DNA from 3 places in the Fusobacterium ulcerans genome. Region 3 is predicted to be linked to each of the others. Evidence: riboswitches for the same ligand, from Rfam matches in the RefSeq annotation. Region 3 holds a riboswitch; each other region holds the start of a gene.
What was found. A riboswitch is a leader RNA that binds a small molecule or an ion and turns the genes downstream of it on or off. The one in region 3 is predicted to bind lysine.

Region 1: it holds a riboswitch for lysine, as region 3 does, so the genes downstream of both, C4N20_RS04155 (aspartate kinase) here and C4N20_RS16595 (nucleoside recognition domain-containing protein) in region 3, are expected to answer to the same signal.
Region 2: it holds a riboswitch for lysine, as region 3 does, so the genes downstream of both, nhaC (Na+/H+ antiporter NhaC) here and C4N20_RS16595 (nucleoside recognition domain-containing protein) in region 3, are expected to answer to the same signal.

Annotation. Positions count from the first base shown of each region.
Region 1 covers NZ_CP028105.1:916,912-924,410, reverse strand. Annotated here, with positions in the region: gene C4N20_RS04190 (MurR/RpiR family transcriptional regulator) at 1-256, shown strand, start outside; gene C4N20_RS04185 (tRNA-binding protein) at 278-613, shown strand; gene proC (pyrroline-5-carboxylate reductase) at 642-1,451, shown strand; gene C4N20_RS04175 (DUF4234 domain-containing protein) at 1,668-2,000, shown strand; gene C4N20_RS04170 (DUF2752 domain-containing protein) at 1,976-2,362, shown strand; gene C4N20_RS04165 (3'-5' exonuclease) at 2,387-2,947, opposite strand; gene C4N20_RS04160 (M20 metallopeptidase family protein) at 3,083-4,273, opposite strand; lysine riboswitch at 4,365-4,541, opposite strand; lysine riboswitch at 4,670-4,846, shown strand; gene C4N20_RS04155 (aspartate kinase) at 4,973-6,178, shown strand; gene C4N20_RS04150 (aspartate-semialdehyde dehydrogenase) at 6,188-7,168, shown strand; gene dapA (4-hydroxy-tetrahydrodipicolinate synthase) at 7,411-7,499, shown strand, end outside.
Region 2 covers NZ_CP028105.1:186,088-193,586, forward strand. Annotated here, with positions in the region: gene C4N20_RS00885 (hypothetical protein) at 1-280, opposite strand, end outside; gene C4N20_RS00890 (GntR family transcriptional regulator) at 517-1,170, opposite strand; lysine riboswitch at 1,395-1,574, shown strand; gene nhaC (Na+/H+ antiporter NhaC) at 1,878-3,272, shown strand; gene C4N20_RS00900 (M20 family metallopeptidase) at 3,427-4,572, shown strand; gene C4N20_RS00905 (YccF domain-containing protein) at 4,757-5,149, opposite strand; gene C4N20_RS00910 (tRNA 2-thiocytidine(32) synthetase TtcA) at 5,187-5,948, opposite strand; gene C4N20_RS00915 (tRNA lysidine(34) synthetase) at 5,951-6,754, opposite strand; gene C4N20_RS00920 (hypothetical protein) at 6,857-7,171, shown strand.
Region 3 covers NZ_CP028105.1:80,252-87,750, forward strand. Annotated here, with positions in the region: gene C4N20_RS00465 (threonine/serine exporter family protein) at 1-573, opposite strand, end outside; gene C4N20_RS00470 (S66 peptidase family protein) at 577-1,497, opposite strand; gene C4N20_RS16590 (spore maturation protein) at 1,515-2,054, opposite strand; gene C4N20_RS16595 (nucleoside recognition domain-containing protein) at 2,085-2,681, opposite strand; lysine riboswitch at 3,020-3,192, opposite strand; gene murI (glutamate racemase) at 3,325-4,116, opposite strand; gene C4N20_RS00485 (hypothetical protein) at 4,487-4,897, opposite strand; gene C4N20_RS16770 (hypothetical protein) at 5,351-5,479, opposite strand; gene C4N20_RS00495 (hypothetical protein) at 5,823-6,143, opposite strand; gene C4N20_RS00500 (ABC transporter substrate-binding protein) at 6,212-7,075, opposite strand; gene C4N20_RS00505 (TonB-dependent receptor family protein) at 7,140-7,499, opposite strand, start outside.

The sequences.
Region 1 (7,499 bases), 840 kb from region 3:
AGTAACAGACTTCTTCAAGGAACATGGAAATAAAGTAATTACAGTAACAGATAAAAAAGATTCAACACTGGGAAATATATCTGATCTTGTACTGACTACTAAAAATGGTGAAAAAGCATATACTTTTGTTCCAGGAATAGTTTTAATAAATGCCCTTCTAGTAAAGCTTGGAATGGAAGACAAAGAAAATGTTATGAATAGATTTGACAAATTAAAGGAAATCACTGACAGATTTAATATATATATAGATAAATAGTATATTTGTGGGGGATGAGATATGGAGACAATCAAATATTCAGATTTTGCTAAACTTGAAATGAGAGTTGGAAAAATAGTTCATGTGGAAAAAGTACCTACTGCTGATAAATTGTATAAAGTACAAATAGATATTGGAAGAGAAAATACTGTCCAAACTGTTACAAGTCTTGTAGATTATTACACTCAGGAAGAACTTTTAGGAAAAGTAGTAGTTGTTTTAGTAAATCTTGAACCTGCAAAAATGAGAGGAGAACTTTCTCAATGCATGCTTTTATGTGCAGAAACAGAAGATGCATCAGAAAGTATCCTTTTGACACCAGAGAAGGAAATTGAACTGGGAACTAAAATAGTTTAATTTTATACATAAAATAGGAGAGATGAAAATGAAAAGAGTAGGATTTATCGGCTGCGGAAATATGGGAGAAGCTTTTCTGAAAGGAATAATCAATTCTCTCATGGTTGAAATAAGTGATATAAGTGTTTATGATTTAGCAAGAGGAAAAGAGATAGAAAATAAGTATGGAGTGAAGTCTCTAGAAAGTGATCTTGATGTAATTCACAACAGTGATATAATTTTTCTTGCTGTAAAACCTAATATTTACTTTGATGTAATTGATGAAATCAAAGATAGTATCAACAGCAGCAAAATATTAGTAGCAATGGCACCGGGAATAACTATGGAAGATATTCTTGAAGAAACAGAAAATAGAAACAGCAAAATAGTAAGAACTATGCCTAACCTTCCATTGATGGTACAGGAAGGATGTATAGCTTATTCATTCAATGAGAATCTTGAAGATGAAGAAAAAGATTTCTTTAAGGAACTTTTTGAAAAAATTGGAATGGCAATAGAGATTAAAGAGGAACTTTTTGATGCTGTAATAGGAGCATCGGGGTCATCTCCAGCATTTATGTTTATGTTTATAGAAGCTCTTGCAGATGCAGCAGTATTGGAAGGACTTCCTAGAGCAGCAGCTTATAAACTTGTAGGACAGACTCTTATAGGATGTGGAAAGCTTTTTCTTGAAAGTGGAAAACATCCAGGAGAATTAAAGGACAATGTATGTTCTCCAGGAGGAACTACTATAGTTGGGGTAAAATCTTTAGAGGAGAATGGATTTAGAGGGGCTATAATTAAAGCAGTTATAGAAACTATAAACAAATCTAAAGAGATGAGCAAAAAAGACAAATAGTTTTATATAAAAGGATGGATAAAAAAGAAGGTCTGAGAAAGAATTCTTTTGTCCATCTTTTTGATTTATCAGAAAAAACAGAGGTAATCTGAAGGAATATAGATATAAAATAGGAGTTATAGCTTTGGAAGGAAATAATTCCATTAAATAATAATTTGACAACCCTTGAGAATACACGATATACTAGAATATAAAACTAGAAAAAGGAGAGAAAAAGTGAAAAATAGAAACATAGCTTTGTGCATAATTTTAACATTTGTAACTTGTGGAATTTACAGTTTATTTTGGAATGTAAATCTTAATAATGATTTTGCTGAACATAATGGGAAAGAAAAAAATGGTTGGATGATGATATTTTTAAGCATAATTACATGTGGAATATATTATTTCGTATGGATATATAGAATGGGAGAAGAGATAGAAAAAGCAGGAGGAAAAAATGAAGGTATAGCTTATCTTCTTTTAAGTCTTTTTGGTTTTGGAATAATAGCAATGGCTCTTATCCAGCATCAGGAAAATGAATTATGTCCAAAAATAGAGAACTTATAGGAGTAATATTAATTGGAGCAGTTATAAGTTTTTTAGTGGTAGTTTTTTTCAATAAAAGCATATGCCTCTTTATCAATATATTTGGAATACCATGTCCAGCATGTGGAATGACAAGAGCCTATATGTCCCTTGCTCATTTAGATATAAGAGGAGCATTTTATTATCACCCTCTTTTCTGGAGTGTGCCATTTATTTTACTTGGGTATAAGAATAAAAAGATTATATATCTTCTTGGAATAATTTTTATAGGAGTATGGATAGTGAGAATGTACCTTTATTTTCCAGACATTGAGCCTATGAAATTTAATAATAGAGCTGTATATGTAAGAGTATTTAATGCAATAAAAAATATTATAAAATAAAAAGGGGGTTCCCCCTTTTTATTTTTATCTCATTAATAACATCATTTTTTTAGTAAGAGCTTTTGTTGCCTTAATATCTTCTAAAGAATCATGAGCTTTCAATTCTATTCCAAAATGATTGCACCAAGTTTCAAGCTTGTTATCTTTAAGTACAGGAATTTTTTTCAAAAGCTGCAATGCTGCAATCCATTGAAGTGGATCCAGTGTTGTTGCCTGAATATAGCTGAAAAGATATTTTTCTCCATTTCTCTTTAGAAACCTGTTTATAACATCTATATCAAATCTGACATTATAGCCTCCCACAAGAAACTTATCCTCTTTGTTGTATTTATCAATATGTTTATTTAAAATTTTCATAAATTTTATGAAGACTTCTTCTTCAGAATCGTATGTTTCAACTTCTTCTCTGGTTCTTCCTTGAATCTTTAAAGCTTCATCTGTGACTTCTGAACCTGGAAAGGGCTTTATATAGAAATTAAATTCTTCTGCAACTTCTTTTCCTATCTGTACTATTCCTGAGAGTTGAATAAGTGCTGATCTTTCAGTTATTCCTCCAGTTTCTGTATCTACAAAAAGTATCTTCATAAAAAATCTCCCTTAAAAATATTTATTTAATGTCTTATCTTGTAATTATTATATCACAAATATTTCCTATAAAAAACTTATAATAAAGAGAGAGTTGTATAAAAAGAATATCAATTTCTAAAAAAATTAATTTTTCTATTTATTTAATTTTTCATAAGCTGAAAGAATATTAGCTATCTGCATTTTTACTCCAATAATTAAAGCTGACTCATCAATATTAAACTTATCATTATGAAGAGGAGCAGTGATTTTCTTCTCTCTGTTTCCAACGCCTAAATTAAAAAAAGCACCAGGAATTTTTTCAAGGAAATATGCAAAGTCCTCTACTCCCATATCAGGAAGTTCTTTTACTTTTACCTTGTCTATTCCAAGAATATTTTCACCATTAGATTTAACCAAATCAATATACTCATTGTGGTTAATAAGAGCATTGTAACTGTCACGATAGAAAACCTCTCCTTTAGCTTCATAGGCAGCACTTACCAATTCAACTATAGTATTTACTCTTTTTTTAGCCTTATCTCTTACAGAGTTTGAAAGACTTCTCATAGTACCACAGCAAAAAGCTTCCTGAGCTACAATATTTTCTTTTGTACCACTCTGCATAGTTCCAAAAGTCAATACAAGAGAATCTCTTGAATCAATATTTCGGCTCACAATACTCTGCAATGCTGTAATGACATAAGCAGCTGTAACTACTGCATCTACTCCTCCACTTGGATATGCACCATGACAGCTTTTTCCTGTAATTTTAATATTTACATCTGTAGCCGAGGCATTCATTGCTCCATATTTAACAGCTATTTTCCCTGATTCTGTAGAAGGATCTACATGGAGTCCAAATATACAATTTACCCCTTCAAGTACACCATCTTCTATCATTGGAACAGCTCCTCCAGTAGTTTCCTCAGCAGGCTGGAATATAAATCTCACATTACATGGAAGTTCTTCTTTTTTATCAGCTAAAATTTTAGCAGTACCTAAAAGAATGGATGTATGAACATCATGACTGCATGCATGCATTTTTCCAGTGTTTTTTGATGAATATTCACAACCTGTATTTTCGAGAATTGGAAGAGCATCAATATCAGCTCTCAATGCTATGGTAATATTACTGTTTTTCCCTGTAAGATCAGCAACTATACCACTTTTTCCGATACCTGTCTTGTATGGAATTCCAATTTCATCAAGATATCTGCATATTATACCAGTAGTTTCCGGCAGATCAAAGTCCAGTTCAGGATGCTCATGAAGCTCTCTTCTCACACTTATGAACCATTGTTCAGAATTTTCTATACCATCAAAAAAAATATTTTTCAAATTCATTTCCTAACCTCCAAGTTATGTAATAAAAAAATCACAGCTATGAGAGCTGTGATAAAAATTTTTGACAACAAAAAGCATCAAAAAAAATCTATTTCCAGACAGCACTCCATTGATAAAAATCAATGACAACAGTATAAATATTTTCCATACTGCCAACAAAAATATCAGGGCTTGATACCTTCATTTCGGCAAAGTTCCCTTTCAAAATACCTCACAGTTTGCCAGACTAAGTATTTTTACTGATGTTCTCTGCACCTCTATCAAATTATTTAAGTTATATTTAAAGAAGTATATAGCAATTTAGGAAAAAATAATAATATATTTTTTATACTCTTTATATATATTTTTTGAATTATTAAATTTTTAAATTGTGTTGTAAAATCTCACTTAAATAAATAAACAGATTGAGGAGCAATCAACAAGAGTAACTATGTGGAGCTAGCCAGCTATGAAACACAGTGAAAGGGGAGATTGCCGAAATTTCGATTTTGTGAGGCTGACAAATTGATTTTTGGAATGCAGATAACATCTGTATAACTGTCATTGGGGAACCAATGTTGTGCTTTCTGTTGAGTCTTTTTTCTAATGGAAAATTTTAATAGTAGCCTTATTTTAATTTTTTTGTGATGAATATCGACCAGCGGACTGCAATCTGCTGGTTTTTTTTATTACAAAATATTTTTTAAAGGAGATTTTTTTATGAGAGTAGTATTAAAGTATGGTGGTTCAAGTGTAGCAACGATAGAAAAAATAAAAGCGATTTCTGGATATATCAGTAAGCTGAAGAGGGAAAAGTATGATGAAATCGTTGTTGTTGCTTCAGCAATGGGAAAGACAACAGATGCTTTAATAAAGATGGCTAATGAAATTTCTTCAAATCCTGATCAGAGAGAACTTGATTCTCTACTATCAACTGGAGAACAGCAGACAGTGACGCTTTTATCTATAGCATTGAATGCAGAAGGAGAAAAGGCAGTATCACTTACTGGATCTCAGGCAAATGTAAAAACTATGGGGATTCATACAAAGAGTAAGATAAAAAGTATAGATGTAGAGAGAATAGAAAATCATCTGAAAGATGGGAAGATTGTCATAGTAACTGGCTTTCAGGGAGTTAATGACGATGGAGATATAACAACTCTAGGGAGAGGAGGGTCAGACACAAGTGCTGTGGCTCTGGCAGCTGCTCTAGGGTGTGAATGCAGAATATATACAGATGTGGAAGGGATATACAGTGTAGATCCCAGAAGATATAGAGATGCAAAATTACTGGATAAAATTTCATATGAGGAGATGATGGAGATGGCACACCTTGGTGCAGGAGTAATGGAAACAAGAGCAGTGGAATTAGGGAAAAAATTTAATATACCAATTTTTGTAGGAAGAAGTTTAAGTGAAACAGGAGGAACATATATCATGGAAAAAAATAGTGCTTTAGAAGAAAAATTAGTAACTGGACTTAGCATAGCAAATGAAATAATTGTAACAACAATCTCAAATATAGATTACTCAGCAGAGAAGATAGCAGAGATATTTTCTACAATAAATAATTGCGGACTGAATATAAATATGATCACTCAAAATATAAGCAGAGATAGAAAGACAGATATATCATTCAGCTGCACTCTTGGAGAAAAATATCTGTTGGATCAGGTAGTAGAGCAGATAAGAAACAGATACCCAGAAATTGAGATAGAGTATCAGGATAATTTAGGAATGATATCAGTTGTGGGAATTGGAATGATAAATAATTCAGGAATAGCAGGAAGATTTTTCTCAGCATTGAGCAGTGCTGGAGTGGAATTTTATCAGGTGACTACTTCTGAAATAAGTATATCATGCAGTGTAGACAGAAATTTAATAAATAGAGCGGTAGAGTCAGCTGCTGTAGAATTTGGACTTTAGGAGGAAATGATGAGAATAGCTATAGTAGGGGCTACTGGATTAGTAGGGGGAACATTTTTAAAAGTATTGGAAGAAAGAGATTTTGATATAACAGAACTTTATCTTTTTGCATCAAAGAGAAGTGCAGGAAATAAAGTGATATTTAAAAGTAAAGAATATACAGTGGAAGAACTTACAGAGAGTAGTTTTGACAGAAATATAGACATAGCACTATTTTCAGCTGGGGGAGATATAAGTAAGAAATTTGCTCCAATAGCAGCAGAAAAAGGGGTGCTAGTTATAGATAATTCATCTGCTTGGAGAATGGAAAGTGGAGTTCCTCTGGTAGTACCAGAAGTAAATCCTGAGACAGCCTTTAAAAATAGTGGGATAATAGCAAATCCTAACTGTTCGACTATTCAGTGTATGCTTCCTCTAAAAGTGTTAGAAGAAAAATATGGTTTAAAAAGAGTTATTTACAGTACTTATCAAGCTGTATCTGGAAGCGGTCATAAGGGAATAGAAGATTTAGAAAATGGACTTAGGGGAGAGGAACCAAAGACTTATCCTCACCCAATAGTAAATAACTGCCTTCCACACATAGATAAATTTTTGGAGAATGGGTACACAAAAGAAGAGATAAAAATGATAGATGAAACAAGAAAGATATTGGGAATACCAGACCTTCCTGTAACAGCTACTTGTGTAAGAGTTCCAGTAATGAATTCACATTCTGTTTCTATTACAGCAGAGTTGGAAAGAGATTTTGATTTGGAAGAATTGAAAGAGGCTCTGGGAAATTTTGCTGGAATGGTGCTTGTAGATGATGTAAATTCTAATGAGTATCCATTGGCTTCTGATGCTACTGGACAGGATAAGGTATTGGTAGGAAGAGTGAGAAGAGATTTCAGCACAGAAAAAGGAATAAATTTGTGGGTAGTTGCTGATAATATAAGAAAAGGAGCAGCTACAAACGCTGTTCAAATTGCAGAACTTTTTAGAGGGATGTAATAGAGAAATTTAATGGAGAATAAGAGAGAAAATATAATTAAGAAATTTAATTGCTAAAGAAGAAAGATATAATTGAGAAATATGGGTGAGGAAGAAAAGAAAAAATATGATTAAAAAATTTAATTACAAAGGAAGACAGAAATATATAATTAGGAAATATGATCAAAAAAGAAGAGTGAAAAATGTGATTGTTGAAGAAAATAGAGCAATATTATAGAAGAATGTAACCTAGGAGGAAATAGATGGAATTGTTTACAGGATCGGGAGTTGCCCTCATAACTCCCTTTGATGAAAATGGTGATGTAAATTACTCAAGACTTAGAGAGATACT
Region 2 (7,499 bases), 110 kb from region 3:
CTATGAAAGCCATTAAAACAGTTTTCCACTCTTCGATTAACTGTTTTACATTTACCATACTTCCCATATGGAATACAAGTATAGGACTTGCTAATGTTGCAACTTTATCTAATTGTGCTTTTGCAATTAGATCAGAAGGTATTACCCCAGTCATAAATAGGATAAGGAATCCCATCAATGCAATAAATACTGATGAAAGTTTAGCTTTAGTTGCAACACCTAGAATATCCCCGATTGCAAATAAGCCGGCTACGATACTAAGCATCAAAAATTTTTCCATTTCTACTTCCCCCTTGTAGATTTATTAATACTTTTATAAAAAAGTATTTACTAAGATATACCTTGAAAAATAGATTTTTACAAATATAATTTCTATATCGTAATAATACATCTCTTATATTTTTCGTATACAATATATTATTTTTGGTATACAATACTTGCATGTAATAAAAAATTGGTGTAAACTTTCTATAAAATAAAAAAAGAACGGATCAATTTTTCCATTCTTTTTTTATTTTAAATAGATATTTTATCAAAAGTCTTTACAACATACTCTGCTGCATTATCTAAATGCTCTCCTAAAGCAGCATATATTTTATCATCATTTTTTTCTTTTAGCGCCTCTATTATTTTTTCATGTTCATCTACTGTTTCCTGCATATTGGGGTTTGTTTTCTTAAATATATTCATATAGAAAGACAGTTCAGAAAGTATTTTTAAGGAAAGTTCTTTCTTAGAAAGAGAATAAAGATAATTATCAAATTCTTCCAATGTTTCTGAAAATTTTGCAAGATTGTTGCTGTTATTATATTTTTGACTTTTTGCAACTATCTTTTCAACTTTTTTAATGTGTTTATCTGTCATTATCTCTTTTATTTCTTTATATATAATATATTCAAGTTCTAATCTTATTTCGTATATTTCTTTTACTTTTTCTGAGTCAAACTTCTTTAGAAATACACCTTTAAAAGGTATTCTCTCTATTATCCCCATCATTTCCAATTTGCTTAAAGCTTCTCTCAAAGGTGTTCTGCTTATATTATATCTGATGGAATATTCATTTTCATTTATTTTTTCCCCGAATTTTATATTACCATTTATAATATCATTTTTTAATGCTTCAAATACAAGTGTTCTCCTGTCCATAACTTCTATAGCGTTTTCTTTCATATGTTACACTCCTTAATAAAAATTTACCAAAAAATTGATTACCCCATAATAATTTTATCACACTTTTTCTTTTTAATCTAGGATTTCAAATTAATTTCTACTAAAAAAATAGATAATAATAAAAAACTTTTATTCTTCTACAATTTTTCTATATATTAATAATATAAATAATATATTTTACAAAAAAAATTATCTATTATATACTCAGGTCTACAATAAATAATTTTTTAGATAGAGGCGCAAAAGACATCAGTATAATCATTTACATCTGGCAGATATTAAAAATGATTTGAAAGGGGATTTTGCCGAAATAGAAATATAAATGCCAAAGTATTTTTATTGGGAGTATGGATAACATCTATACTACTGTCATTATTTTTCATTAATGGAGTGCTGTCTTTAGAAATTTTTTAATCAATATTATTTTGGTAAATAAAAAATTTTTAATCACAGTCTATAATTTTTAGCTGTGATTTTTTTATTTCATTCTTCTGAAAAATAACTTTTTAGGTAATTTACCCGTTTTTTTAATATTGAAACAAATCAAAAAAAATTAAAATAATACATTTGAATCAAAAAAAGTATTGACAAATCAACAATTATACTTTAAACTTTGTTTAAGAAATCGTATACAATATTCTAAATTTTAAAAAGTTGTATACAATCTTTAAAGGACGTATATTAAATTAAAATGGGGGGTTATCTTTATGGAAAACCAAGCAAAAAAAGTTTCATCTGGTCAAGCTATGCTTATTCTCGTTATTTCTATACTTGTTATCATATTAGGAATAAAAGTAGTTAAAGCACCTACTGCTATTATCTTGTTATTTGGAGGAGTTATAACTGTTATAATTTCTACTATCTTTGGGATCGAATATTCTAACATTCAAAGTGATATAGTGAAAACTATAACTACTATGGCTGTTCCTATCCTTATTGTACTATCTGTTGGAGTTTTAGTTGGAGCATGGATGATTTCTGGAACTGTTCCTCTTATGATTTACTACGGAATGAAAGTGCTAAGCCCTAGTCTTTTCTTAGTAATGGTATGTATAATCTGTACATTGATGTCTGTTATGGCAGGAACATCTTGGGGAACTATCAGTACTGTTGGTATTGCTTTTATGGGAGTTGCTGTTGGACTTGGTATTTCTTTACCAATGACTGCTGGAGCTGTTGTAAGTGGAGCTATCTTTGGAGACAAACTTTCTCCTCTGTCTGACTCTACTGTATTATCAGCAGCAGTTTGTGAAGTTAATCTTCTAGAAGCAATAAAGCACTCTTTTAAAACAACTTTACCTGCATTTATAATTGCTTTGATCATGTACTTTGTTGTTGGTCTTCAATATAAAGATGGTGTTATTGGTGGAGAAAGTTATGATCTTATCATGGGAACTTTAGAAAAAACTTTCACACTTAATCCTTTATTATTGATTCCACCTGTATTAGTTCTAGTGCTTATCATTATGAAAAAGCCTACACTGCCTGTATTTACTATTGGAATTATTGCTGGATGTGTTCTGGCTATGGTATTCCAAGGAACTACATTAAATCAAGTAGCTGGTGCTCTTTCTAGCGGATATACTAGTAAAACTGGTGTAGCTATTGTTGATAAAATGCTTGTTAGAGGTGGATTGAACAGTATGCTTGGTACAGTTGCTCTTCTTATAGCTTCTGCAATATTCGGAGCTCCATTGAGAACAGCTGGAGTTGTAGATATTCTTCTTGAAAAAATAACTAATATTGCTAAAACTGGTAAATCAATGATGGTTGGAGTATTTGTTTTACACTCTTTATTCTTCACAATTACTGGAAGCTACTATGTAACTTACTCAGTTCTTGGACAAATGGTAAGAGGATTATTTGATTCTTATGGATTAAAAAGAAAGAACCTTGCTAGAATACTTTTAGATACAGGTACTGGATTTGCACCTATCGTTCCATGGAGTGTTACAGGAGTATTCGTTGCAACTACTCTTGGAGTAAAAACAATGGATTTCATATTATATGCTCCAGTTACTTATCTAAGTATAATAATCTCTTTCATCTATATTATTACTGGATTTACTATTGAAAAAAGCGATGGTAAAAAAGAAATTTAAGCCAAACTATATAACATCAGGGGAAAACATTGACAAGTGCTTATAAAATAAAAAATACTAAATTTTGAGGGGTTAATTTAATAAATTAACCTCCCAAATTATGAAACCTTAAAAAGATAAAAATTTAAAAATAAACTATATCGGGGGTTAATTTATGATAAATGAAAATTTAATCAAAGAGTATTGGTATGATATGATAAAAATCAGGAGTATTACAGGAGAAGAGGCAAAACTTGCTGAATATGTTGCTGATAAATTAAAAGGATTCGGACTTGAACCTAAAATGAGCTATTACGAAGGAGACGAAGAAAAACAAAGTCCTTCTGTTTATGCAGTTTTAGACAGTGGAAAACCTGGTCCTAAACTTATGCTCATTGGTCATATAGATACTGTAAAAGTAGCAAATGGATGGAATACTGATCCATTTACTCCAACTGAAGATGGAGACAGGACATATGGTCTTGGAGCTATGGATATGAAAGGCGGACTTGCTGCTATTCTTGCTACTACAAAATATTATTCAGAAAATAAAGATAAATTCACTGGAGAACTTGTCCTTGCATTTGTATCAGATGAAGAAAATCTTTCTAAAGGAACTTATCAGTTAGTAAACGAGGGATTAAGTGCTGACATGGCTATAATGGCTGAATGCAGATTTGATAATATGGCTATTGGTTTCAGAGGAAGATATAGTATTGAAGTTACTGTATCTGGAAAAGCTGCTCATGCAAGCCATTATCCAAATGTTGGAGAAAACGCTCTTATCTCTGGAAGTAAATTAGCAATAGCTATTGAAGAGCTTCCTACTATTATCCATCCAACTCTTGGAGGAGGAACTTGGGTAGTAAGAAGTATAGAAGGTGGAGTTAAAAATGCTCTTATAGTTCCTGAAAAATGCGAACTATTCATAGACAGATATACTGTACCTGGAGAAACTTATGAAGTTTGTGAAAAACAAATATTAGAAGCTGCTGAAAAATTAGGATTAGCTGGTAAAGTAGATGTAAGACTAAAACCTAGAAAATCAGCATATATGGAACCATTTGCATTAGAAGAATCTCATGTATTAGTTCAAACTGTAAAAGAAACATTCAAAGAAGTAACTGGTAATGAAATCAGAATAGAATTTGACAAATCAGTTTGCGACTCTAATATATTAGCTAACTCTTTAGATATTCCTACAGTAACTTTTGGACCATCTGGAGGAAATATGCATGGAGCTAATGAATATGGACATATCCATCAAGTACTTGCTGCCACAGAAATTTATATAAAAACTGTTTCAAAACTTTCAAAATAACCATTAAGTATCCCTAAAACAAAGAACATGAAAAAAGCTGACAAGAAGGAAATCTTCAAGTCAGCTTTTTTCTATAAAAAGAACTATCTGATTGGAACAGATAGTTCTTTCTGAGGTTTTACCTTCTAAATTATAATTACCAACTTAAATTTACCAAAAATACAAGTAAGGATATTTATCCTTATTATTTTCTGCCTGTAAATCTTCTGTCTACCAAAGTATATTTATATGGATTAAAAGCTATCTTAGCTAATTTAAAATTCTGTATTCCCATAGGTATTCCTATTATTGTTATACATTGTAATATTCCAGCTATGATATGTGATATTGCCAGCCATATTCCTAAAAGAATTATCCATAAAAATGCTGATATCGGTCTTGGCGGCTCTCCATACTCTGTTTTCAGTACTATATCTTTTCCAAAAGGCGTCAGACATGAACCAGCCATTTCAAAACATCCCCTTGCAAATGGTATAGTCACTATAAGGATTGTACTTATTATTCCAGCTACAAACCATTCAAAAGCCAGAACCAGTCCTCCTAAAAATAACCATATAATATTTAATAATAAATTCATAATTCCTCCTCTATTCTGTATACAGTTGATGTATTATTTAATCCAGTAATTCTTTGATACTGTTAAAGATCACGCTTCTCACATCTTTATTTTCTAAAGATATCTCTTTTATGAGGTTTTTAACTCTCAATCTTCTTGAATTTTCACTGACTTCATATGGACAGTCGGATTTTACCACAGGAAGCTCCAACTTATTCACATATCTTATTATATCTTTTTCTTCAACAAATGCAAGAGGTCTTATTACAGTGACTCCATATTCTTCTGAAAGATAGCACGGTTTCATCATCTTCATATTTCCCTGATAAAATACATTCATGAGAAAAGTTTCTATTATATCGTCTTTATGATGTCCTAAAGCAAGTTTATTTACTCCCTGCTCTTTCATCATTCTATAAAGAATCCCTCTTCTTATTCTTCCACACAGAAAACATGGATTTTTTACTTCTTTTTCTCCAAAAAGCATATCACTTAGATTTGTATGCTCCACTTGAAGTTTTAATCCCAGTTTTTCACAATATTTTTCTATTACTTCAAATGAAGCTTTATCAATATTGGGGTGTATATGAATAGGAATAATTTCAAAATCTATATTAGCTATCTTTTTTATTCTTACCAGAGCATTTAGAGTAGTCAGACTGTCTTTCCCTCCTGATACCCCCACAGCTATTCTGTCTCCTGCCTCTATCATGTTATATTTGTGCATTGCACGTCCTACAGGGCTCCATATAGTTTTACTGAAATTCTTATTCTCTATAAAATTTAATATATTATTTTCTTTTTTTATTATCTCTTCCATTATTATTCCTCTGTCTTATTAATATCGCTTTTATTTCCTCTTGTATATCCAATGACATAGTCAAGGTTGATGTTCTTCATAGAATTAAAAATACTTTGCTTTATATTTGGATTTTTTTCTTCAAGTTCATTCAAAAGAATTTTTATCTCTTTTCTTTTAGAATCAGTTTTACCAGATTCCACAGGACATCCACATCCCATAGCTTCTATCTCGTTTCTTTGAGTATAGGCTATTATATCCTTTTCTTTTATGTATACCATTGGTCTTATAAGCTCCATTTTTCCACTTGTTGATTTTACTTTTGGTATCATTGTTTTTACAGTTCCAGCATAAAACATATTTATCATAGTTGTTTCTACAACATCATCAAAATGGTGTCCCAAAGCAAGCTTGTTATATCCTAGCTCCTCCACTTTATTATATAGCACCCCTCTTCTCATCTTGGCACATAAAAAACATGGGCTTTCTGGATTTTCTTTAAAGGCAATCTCCCAAACATTAGCTTCAAAGACTTCACATGGTATCTCAAGTTCTTCTAAATTAGACTTGAACTGCTCCATATCCATAGCTCCAAATCCCGGATTCATTGAAATAAAAGCTACTTCAAAATTTTTGCTTCTGTCTTTTTTCATTTCCTGAAATAATTTACATAAAAGAAGGCTGTCCTTCCCTCCTGATACTCCTACTGCTATTCTATCTCCATCTTCTATAAGATTAAAGTCTTTTACGGCTTTTACAAACTTTGTCCATATTTTTTTTCTGTATGTAGTTCTTAAACTTTCTAATGCTATTTCTCCTTTTCTCATCTGTTCCTCCTTTTGTGATATGATATTATAATATTTTTTCCAATTTCTGTCTAGGATATGATATAATTTATTCAAACATATCTTATTACGAAAGGAAAAATTATGACTGATATTGAAATAAAGCTTATAAAATTTCTTCTTACTTCATCTGTCTACAGTGACAATGCTGTAATGAAAAATTTAGGAATAAATGAAGAGGAACTTGCCAAGGCTTATGAATCTCTTGAAAAAAATGGATACTTAGAATCATATAGTGAATATGAAGCTAGAAATCCCAAAACTGGATGTTCTTCCAACTGTTGCAGCGGCGAGGATTGCAGCAGCTGTAATAAATGCAGTATGGACAATACTTTTGATACTTCAAAAGTAAAGGTAATCACAGTAAAAGCAATTCTTGAATTTGAAACAGAAATTTAAAAAATATTTTTCTTTAAATTGAGCTCTTTTTAGGGCTCTTTTTTTATTTCAATGAAAAAATTTTCTTTTATAGAAAAAAACAAATTAGAATTTTTTTGAGGAATTGTGATAAAAATGATGAACTTTTAAAATTTAAAAAATAAAAAAAATTATTAAAAAAATACTTAAAAAAATATCTAAAGAATAAATTTGGTTAAGAGCAACATCGTGAACATTTATTATTCTTCTTATTCACACCTTTAATTCAAATTTTAAAATAATTTATATACAAGAGTAGGATGTTATGATAATATAGATATTGTTAACATTAAAAAAATAAATTTAATAA
Region 3 (7,499 bases):
AAAAAATGTCAATGAAATTATTGCTGCAATTACTCCTCCAATAAAATTAACAAAGAAGTTATTTAATTTCAAATCTTTTATAAGTTCATCTGTACATGCAAGAACAAAGGTAGAGATAAGAGCCACAATACTATCTCTTATCCCTCCTCTGAAAAGTATGGCAAATGCACTTCCAACAAGAACATTCCCCAATACTTTCTTCTTAAAGTCCATTTTATTTTCAGCTTCTATTTCCATTATTTTTTCTTTTACTTCTGATATCTTATATTCATCAAGATTTCTTGCTATATGATTCAATCTATCTACTTTATCCAAATTTAAAGTTCTCGAATCTATTCTGTCTACCTTTGAATATCTCTTTCCATCAAAAGAATCTATTGAAGTGATTATAGTATTTAAAGTAGCAAAGCTATTAGCTTTTATTCCATAGTGCTCACAAGTTCTTCTTATAGTTTCTTCTGTTCTATAAGTTTCTCCTCCATTTTGCAGTATCAATCTCCCCATATAACATGCTACAAAAAGAACACTATTTTCTTCTATCTTTTCTTTTAAAATACTATTTTTTTTATTCATAGATTATCTTACAACCTTTTCTAAGATTTTTATCTCTTTAACTGCTGTGTCTATTCTTACCTTTGCTCCCATAGGCAATGTAATCATAGGTTCACTGTGGCCAGATTCAAAATCATATACTACTGGCATTTTTAAATCTGAAAGATAATCTTTAAATACATCCATTAAAGACATATCATTCTCAGAATCTGCTGGACAGTTTCTGAAATCTCCCAGAATAATTCCACTTATTTTTTCAAAAACCTTAAATTTTTTCAACTGGTTCAGCATTCTATCAATTTTATATGTTTTTTCACCAATCTCTTCTAAGAAAAGAATTTTTCCATTATAATCTACATCATATTCAGTTCCAAGACTGGCTATCATTGTAGCTAGGTTTCCTCCTACTATTTCTCCTTCTGCTCTTCCTTCAGAAAGCACTCCTAATTCCTTAGTGAAATTTTTTAATACTATTTCATCGTTATCATTCATAAGTACTTCTTCAAAGCTTCTGTAAGTATCTTGATTATATTCTCCTGAGAAATTACTTACAGCCATAGGTCCATGGAATGTTACAAGCCCTGTCTTTTGGAAGATCGCCATATGCAGAGTAGTTATATCGCTATATCCAATAAAAACTTTAGGATTTTTTTCAATAACTGAATAATCTACCATTTCAACAAGTCTGTTGCATCCATATCCTCCTCTCATACAGATTATTCCATCTATATTAGAATCAGCAAAAAAATCATTTATATCTTTTACTCTCACTTCTTCAGGTCCAGCATATGAATACCATCTGCTTTTTGTACTCTCTCCAAGTACAACTTTAAATCCCATTTTTTCAAGATTATTTTTAGCACTTTCTACATTTTCCATAGAAGTAAAACTCGCTGGTGCTATGATACCTAAAGTATCTCCTTTTTTAAGTTTTTTACCTAACACATTACCACCTCAAAATTTTATCTGAACATTATATTACAAATCCATACTGCTGTTAATAATCCAGCCACATCTGCTAAAAGCCCAGCTGCTACTGCATGTCTTGTTTTTCTTATACTCACTGCTCCAAAATATACTGCAAGTACATAGAATGTTGTTTCTGTTGATCCCATCATTGTTGAAGCTATTCTTCCTATTAGTGAATCTGGTCCATATGTCAACAGTAAATCATTCATTATTCCTGTTGCTCCTCCCCCAGATAGTGGTCTCATTATTGCCATTGGCAGTACTTCTCCCGGCATTCCTATCATTGAGAATATTGGATCCAATACTTTCATCATTATATCTATACATCCTGAGCTTCTGAATATTCCTATTGCTACAAGCATTGCCACTAGAAATGGAATTATTCTTATTGCTGTTGTAAATCCTTCCTTCGCTCCTTCACAGAAAACCTCATATACTTTTACCTTCTTCACAAAGAATGCATATCCTACTATTATAAATATTATCATTGGTATTGCAAAAAGTGATATTTGATTCATTATCATTACAAACATTTTCTATTCCTCCCTCATCTGTTTTATTTCTTAGATTTCTTCTCTTTTAAATGATGGTAACTTTTGCAGAACTTTACAAGCTATTATTCCTACAGCTGTTGATACTAGTGTTGCCACTATTGTAGGTGCTATAACTTCTGCTGCATTTGCTGAACCTGCTGCCGTTCTGTATGCTATTACACTTGAAGAAATAAGAGTTACAGATGAAGTATTTATTGCCAAAAACATTACCATTGCATTTGATGCCTCATCTTTATTAGTATTCAAATCCTGTAGTTCCTGCATAGCTTTTATTCCTAATGGTGTTGCTGCATTTCCTAATCCGAAGAAGTTGGCTGCCATATTCGCTACCATACTTCCCATAGCTGGGTGATCTGCTGGTACCTCTGGGAACAATCTTATCATAAGAGGCTTCATCGCTCTTCCCATTGCTCTTACCATTCCTGCTTCTTCAGCTATTTTCATAAGACCTAGCCATAATGCCATTACCCCTACCAGCCCTATTGATATCTCTACTGCTGTTCCTGCTGAAGATATCGCCGAATCAGTAACTGCCTGAATCTTTCCAGTAAACATAGAAACTATTACTCCAATAACAATAAGTCCACACCAAATTCCATTAATCATAATCTTTCTTCCTCCCGTTTTAAAATATTTTTGTATTTTTAATAAAATATTTTATACTTCTTTATATACTCCATATTAAAATAAAAAACAAATATTTGTTTTCTATATCTTCAATATCATTCTTATATATACTCCAAAATAAATTTATAGCATATATACAAATAAGATATTGTTATTCATGTGAAAAATCTATATAAACAAAATAAAATATATTCATTTATTTAACTTATGATTCTTTTTTTTAAATAAAAAAAATCACAGTTATGCCAAACTGTGATAAATGCAATCATAAAAATAATATTATTCATAAATAAAATAATACCATCAAAATTATCTTTCCCACAGATAGCACTCCATTGGTAATCAATGACAGTAATATAGATATTCTCTATACTCCCAACAAAAGAGCTCGGCTTCTCTCTCGTTTCGGCAAAATTCCCTTTCTAACTATCTCAAATCGTCTGCCAGACTAAATAGTTATACTTTTGTTTTCTGCACCTCTATCTAAATCAATATTATAGGTTTGAGTATACTCTATCCTCCAAATTTTGTACAATATATTTTATATATATTTTTCAATAAAAAAATAAAGATAGAAAAATATATTATTCTTTATTTCTCTATCTTTATTCTTTATTTTTTATCAATATAATGAAAACATATTTGTTATCTCTTCTTTTTCAAATAATTTTTCAGCTACATCTTTGAAAATTTCTTTATCTCCATTAATGTAAAATTCTATCCTTCCTTTTTTATATCCCTCTCTTAGCAAATCTTCCTGACCTAAAATTCTAAATAATTCTATTGCACTCTCAACAGATGAATCAACTATCTTTTTATTGAAGAATTTTTTTATATCATTTAAAATAAAAGGATAATGTGTTCCTCCTAAAATCAATGTATCTGCTGTATCTGGTATCTGGCATAAATAACTTTCAAGTACTTCTATTCTATCAGAATAATTTTCCCAGCCCTTTTCCAACATTGTACATAATGCTTTACATGAAATTTGATATACTGTTATCTCTGGATTTATTTCTTTTATGCTCTTTTCATATACATTAGATTTTATTGTAAAAGCTGAACCCATAACAGCTATCTTTTTCTGTTTGCTTTCAAGAATAGCAGACTTCACTCCACCCTCTATCATTCCTATTATTGGGATCTTGTATTGAGCTTTCAAAAAATCTAAAGAAGCTGCTGAAAATATGCTGCACCCAATAACTACAGCCTTGCAGTTATTTCTGATAAGAAAATCCATTATTTTCGCACTAAGATTTTGTATATCTTCTTTGCTCTTCTCGCTATATGGATTATTTTTCCAGTCTCCATAATAAATTATATTTTCTCTTGGAAGTAATTCTCTTATCTTTTTTAAAATAGTCAATCCACCTATTCCTGAATCAAAAATCCCTATAGATGACTCTTTATTCATAATTTATGCACCTCTTTCCCAAAACACTATATTAAATTATACCTTTTTATTTATTTTATGACAACTATAAATTTATTTTTTAATTTGTTTTACAAAATATTTGTTGACAGAATAATTATATGTGTTATAATAATATTGTCATAGGACATTTCCTTAAATTACATTTTAATTTCTACGAACAAAAGCTCTCACTCTCAAGGGAGCTTTTGTTGTATTATAGAGAAAATTGCTAAATTAAAAAAGAGAAGTTTGAGCCAGACTTAAGCCAAACCATAAGACATTTTATAATCACTACAAAAATAAAAAATGCTTCTCAAAATATCATATTTTTAACTAGACATTTTAGAAACATTTCTTTATTAATATTATATTAAGTCAATTCTCCTGAAATCAATTCCATAATCACCATTATACCAAATAATATAATAGGGATTGCTATACTTAATCCCACTCCTAAAAGTAAAGATTTCGCTCTTTTGGGATATTTTTTATAAAAAATAATGAATAGTATAATCCCTATTCCTGAACTTAAAAGCCCAATTATCAACCACCCAATACCACCTTTGTCATTCAGATTTACATCTTCACCTATTTTTTTATCTGGAACAGATTTTATTTTTTTTTCTTCTTTAACTACTTCTTTTCCATTTATTTCTATTCCTCTTTTACTATCTTTTGACAATATATCATAACATTTATTGCAATACTCTTCCCCTCTGTACATATTTACTTCTTTAAACCAATAAAGTTTTTTATTGCATCTCTTACATCTTCCTTCCAAAAATAACACCTCTTCTTTCTTCCTAGTAATTCTCGATTGTATCTATAGTTTAACAGAAATAGAATTATATTGTCTACCTAAAAACATATAAAATACTTTATAAAATTAGAAATAAAATTCGTTCCAAACAATATTTTCATTTTGTTTTTCATTGCTTATATTCTCTATTTCTCTTTAAAGCACATCATTTTTCCTTGTATCCAACTTAAAATTATGATAAAATTTATCATTAATCAGGAGGTCTATTATGGATAAAAAAATTGATAAATTTCTTTTTATTCTTGGCATTATATTTACTTTTCTTACTGCAATACTACAAATTTTTATTAATATACATTTATATAATTTAAAAAAATATATTTACTTTGCTTTTTATTTTATAATTTTTATTTATTGGTTAAAAGATAAAAACTTTAAGTTTAAATATTTTTTGATATATACTCTTATTAGTTTTTATTTCAATTTTTCTCTTACAACACCTTTTTCTGTGGTATTTACAAGAACATTTTTAGAATTTTTTAGTATTTCTGATCTATCCAGAAATATATTATTAACACTTGTCATTGGTACTACAAATACCATTATAACCTCTTTTATATATCAATTTTTAAAAATAAAATCACATTCAAATAATCCATAGGTTTTATAACAATTATTTCATATTCCAATTCTATTAAAGAAAATATTAAAATTTTATTTTAAAGGATATTTTAAACACAACAGAAAAAGCTTCACAAAAAATTATTTTTGATTACCAAAATATTTGTTGACAAAATATTAAAGTAATGATACTATAAAGATGACCCTTTCCTTGAAGTGTTACTGTATTTTAAATTTAACCAAATTTAGAAATAGGATCTGAGACTCCCAATGTCTTAGATCCTATTTCTAATTTACAGATATTTTATATAAAATAATTTTTTAATTATTCTCTTCTTATTGCTTCTGTTACAGTCCAAACTGTTTCTGTTCTTCCAACTAACCTTATTTGAACTAGTCCTTGGCTGCTGTCTACAATTTCAACTTCTAAGCCATCGTCTAATGCTCCACCTTCACCTGTTGTCTGCAATTCTTTAATATATGTAATAAATTCTTTTTTATTGTTATTTTTTACATATTCCACAAGCTTAACCATTTGTTCTTTGGTTCTTGCAAAAAGATATCCATTTAATGTTATTCCTTTAGTAGAAGCATAAATATTTAAAGAAAACATAATTAAAATAAAAATCACTGCAATTTTTTTCATAGAATCTTCCTTCCATAAACATTATTTTTTTATTATATCATAAACCAACAATTTCTTTGCTCCTATTTTTAATCTACAGCTATTTTTTCTATTTCTTTATAATATTCTGGGTAACTGATTTCAGCTATTTTTTTTATTACTTCAATTATTTTAATTGATGGCCTCACTGCTTCTTTACTTATTGGATAAATTTTTCCTTCTCTTACAGCTTTTATTATATTCCAATTTCCTCTGTCTATAATTTCTTTTACTGGATCATCCACTTGATAAGTGCTGGTAAATATTATATCTGGATTCCTTGCTGCTATAACTTCCAGACTTGGTATAAACCATCCGCTTTTATCATTAAATATATTTTCTACCCCTGCAATCTCCAACATCTCATTCATAAATACATTTTTACCAAATGTATACATAGAGGGAAATGGTGAAATTTCAAAATATACTTTTTTCTTATTTTTTATATTTTTGCTTATTTCTCTTACTTCATTTATCTCCTTTTCCATTTTAGAAATTACTTTTTCTGCTTCAAGTTTTCTCTCTGTTTTTTCTCCTATTTCCATGATACATTTGTAGATATCTTCTACAGTTTTTATATCTGAAATATAAATTACATCAGTTCCTTTCTCCTTCATAAACTGAATAAAATCTTCTCTATCTGCTTTATTAAAAGTTGATAAAATTATTAAGTCTGCTTTCAAAGAAAAAATACTTTCAGTATTCATTTGATAAAAACTGATTTTAGGTATTTTCATTTCATCCAATTCTTTAACATCAGAATTTTTATCCATAGCTATTATTTTATCTTTCAGCCCTAACTCATAAAGTATTTCAGTTATTGCTGGACTTCCAGAAGCTATTCTATTATATTCTTTAGAAAAAGATACAACAGAAAAAAGGAAGAAAATTATTATTGAAATTTTTTTTATCATTACTATCACTTATCCTCTTATTTTAAAATAGACAGAGAAATCTCTGTCTATCTATTATATCATTCTAAAAACTATATTTGAATCCTGCATAATAACTTCTTCCATCTGCTGGATAATATACTTTATCCCCAGTCCTACTTGATAAAATTGCATTTGCATATTCTTTATCAAATAAATTTCTTATTCCACCATATATTTCAAATCCGTTATTAAAATTATATCTAATATTTGTATCAACAGTAATATAGTCATCATTCTTTCCTAATTTATTAGAAAAATCATCACTATTATATGCTTTTCCAAAATAGTATCCATCTATATTAAAAATCATATTTGATAAAATATTATATGACATTCCTATATTTCCCTGCCATCTTGGCACTCCTGCAAATTCTTTTCCATCATATTCCCCACTTGTAACTTT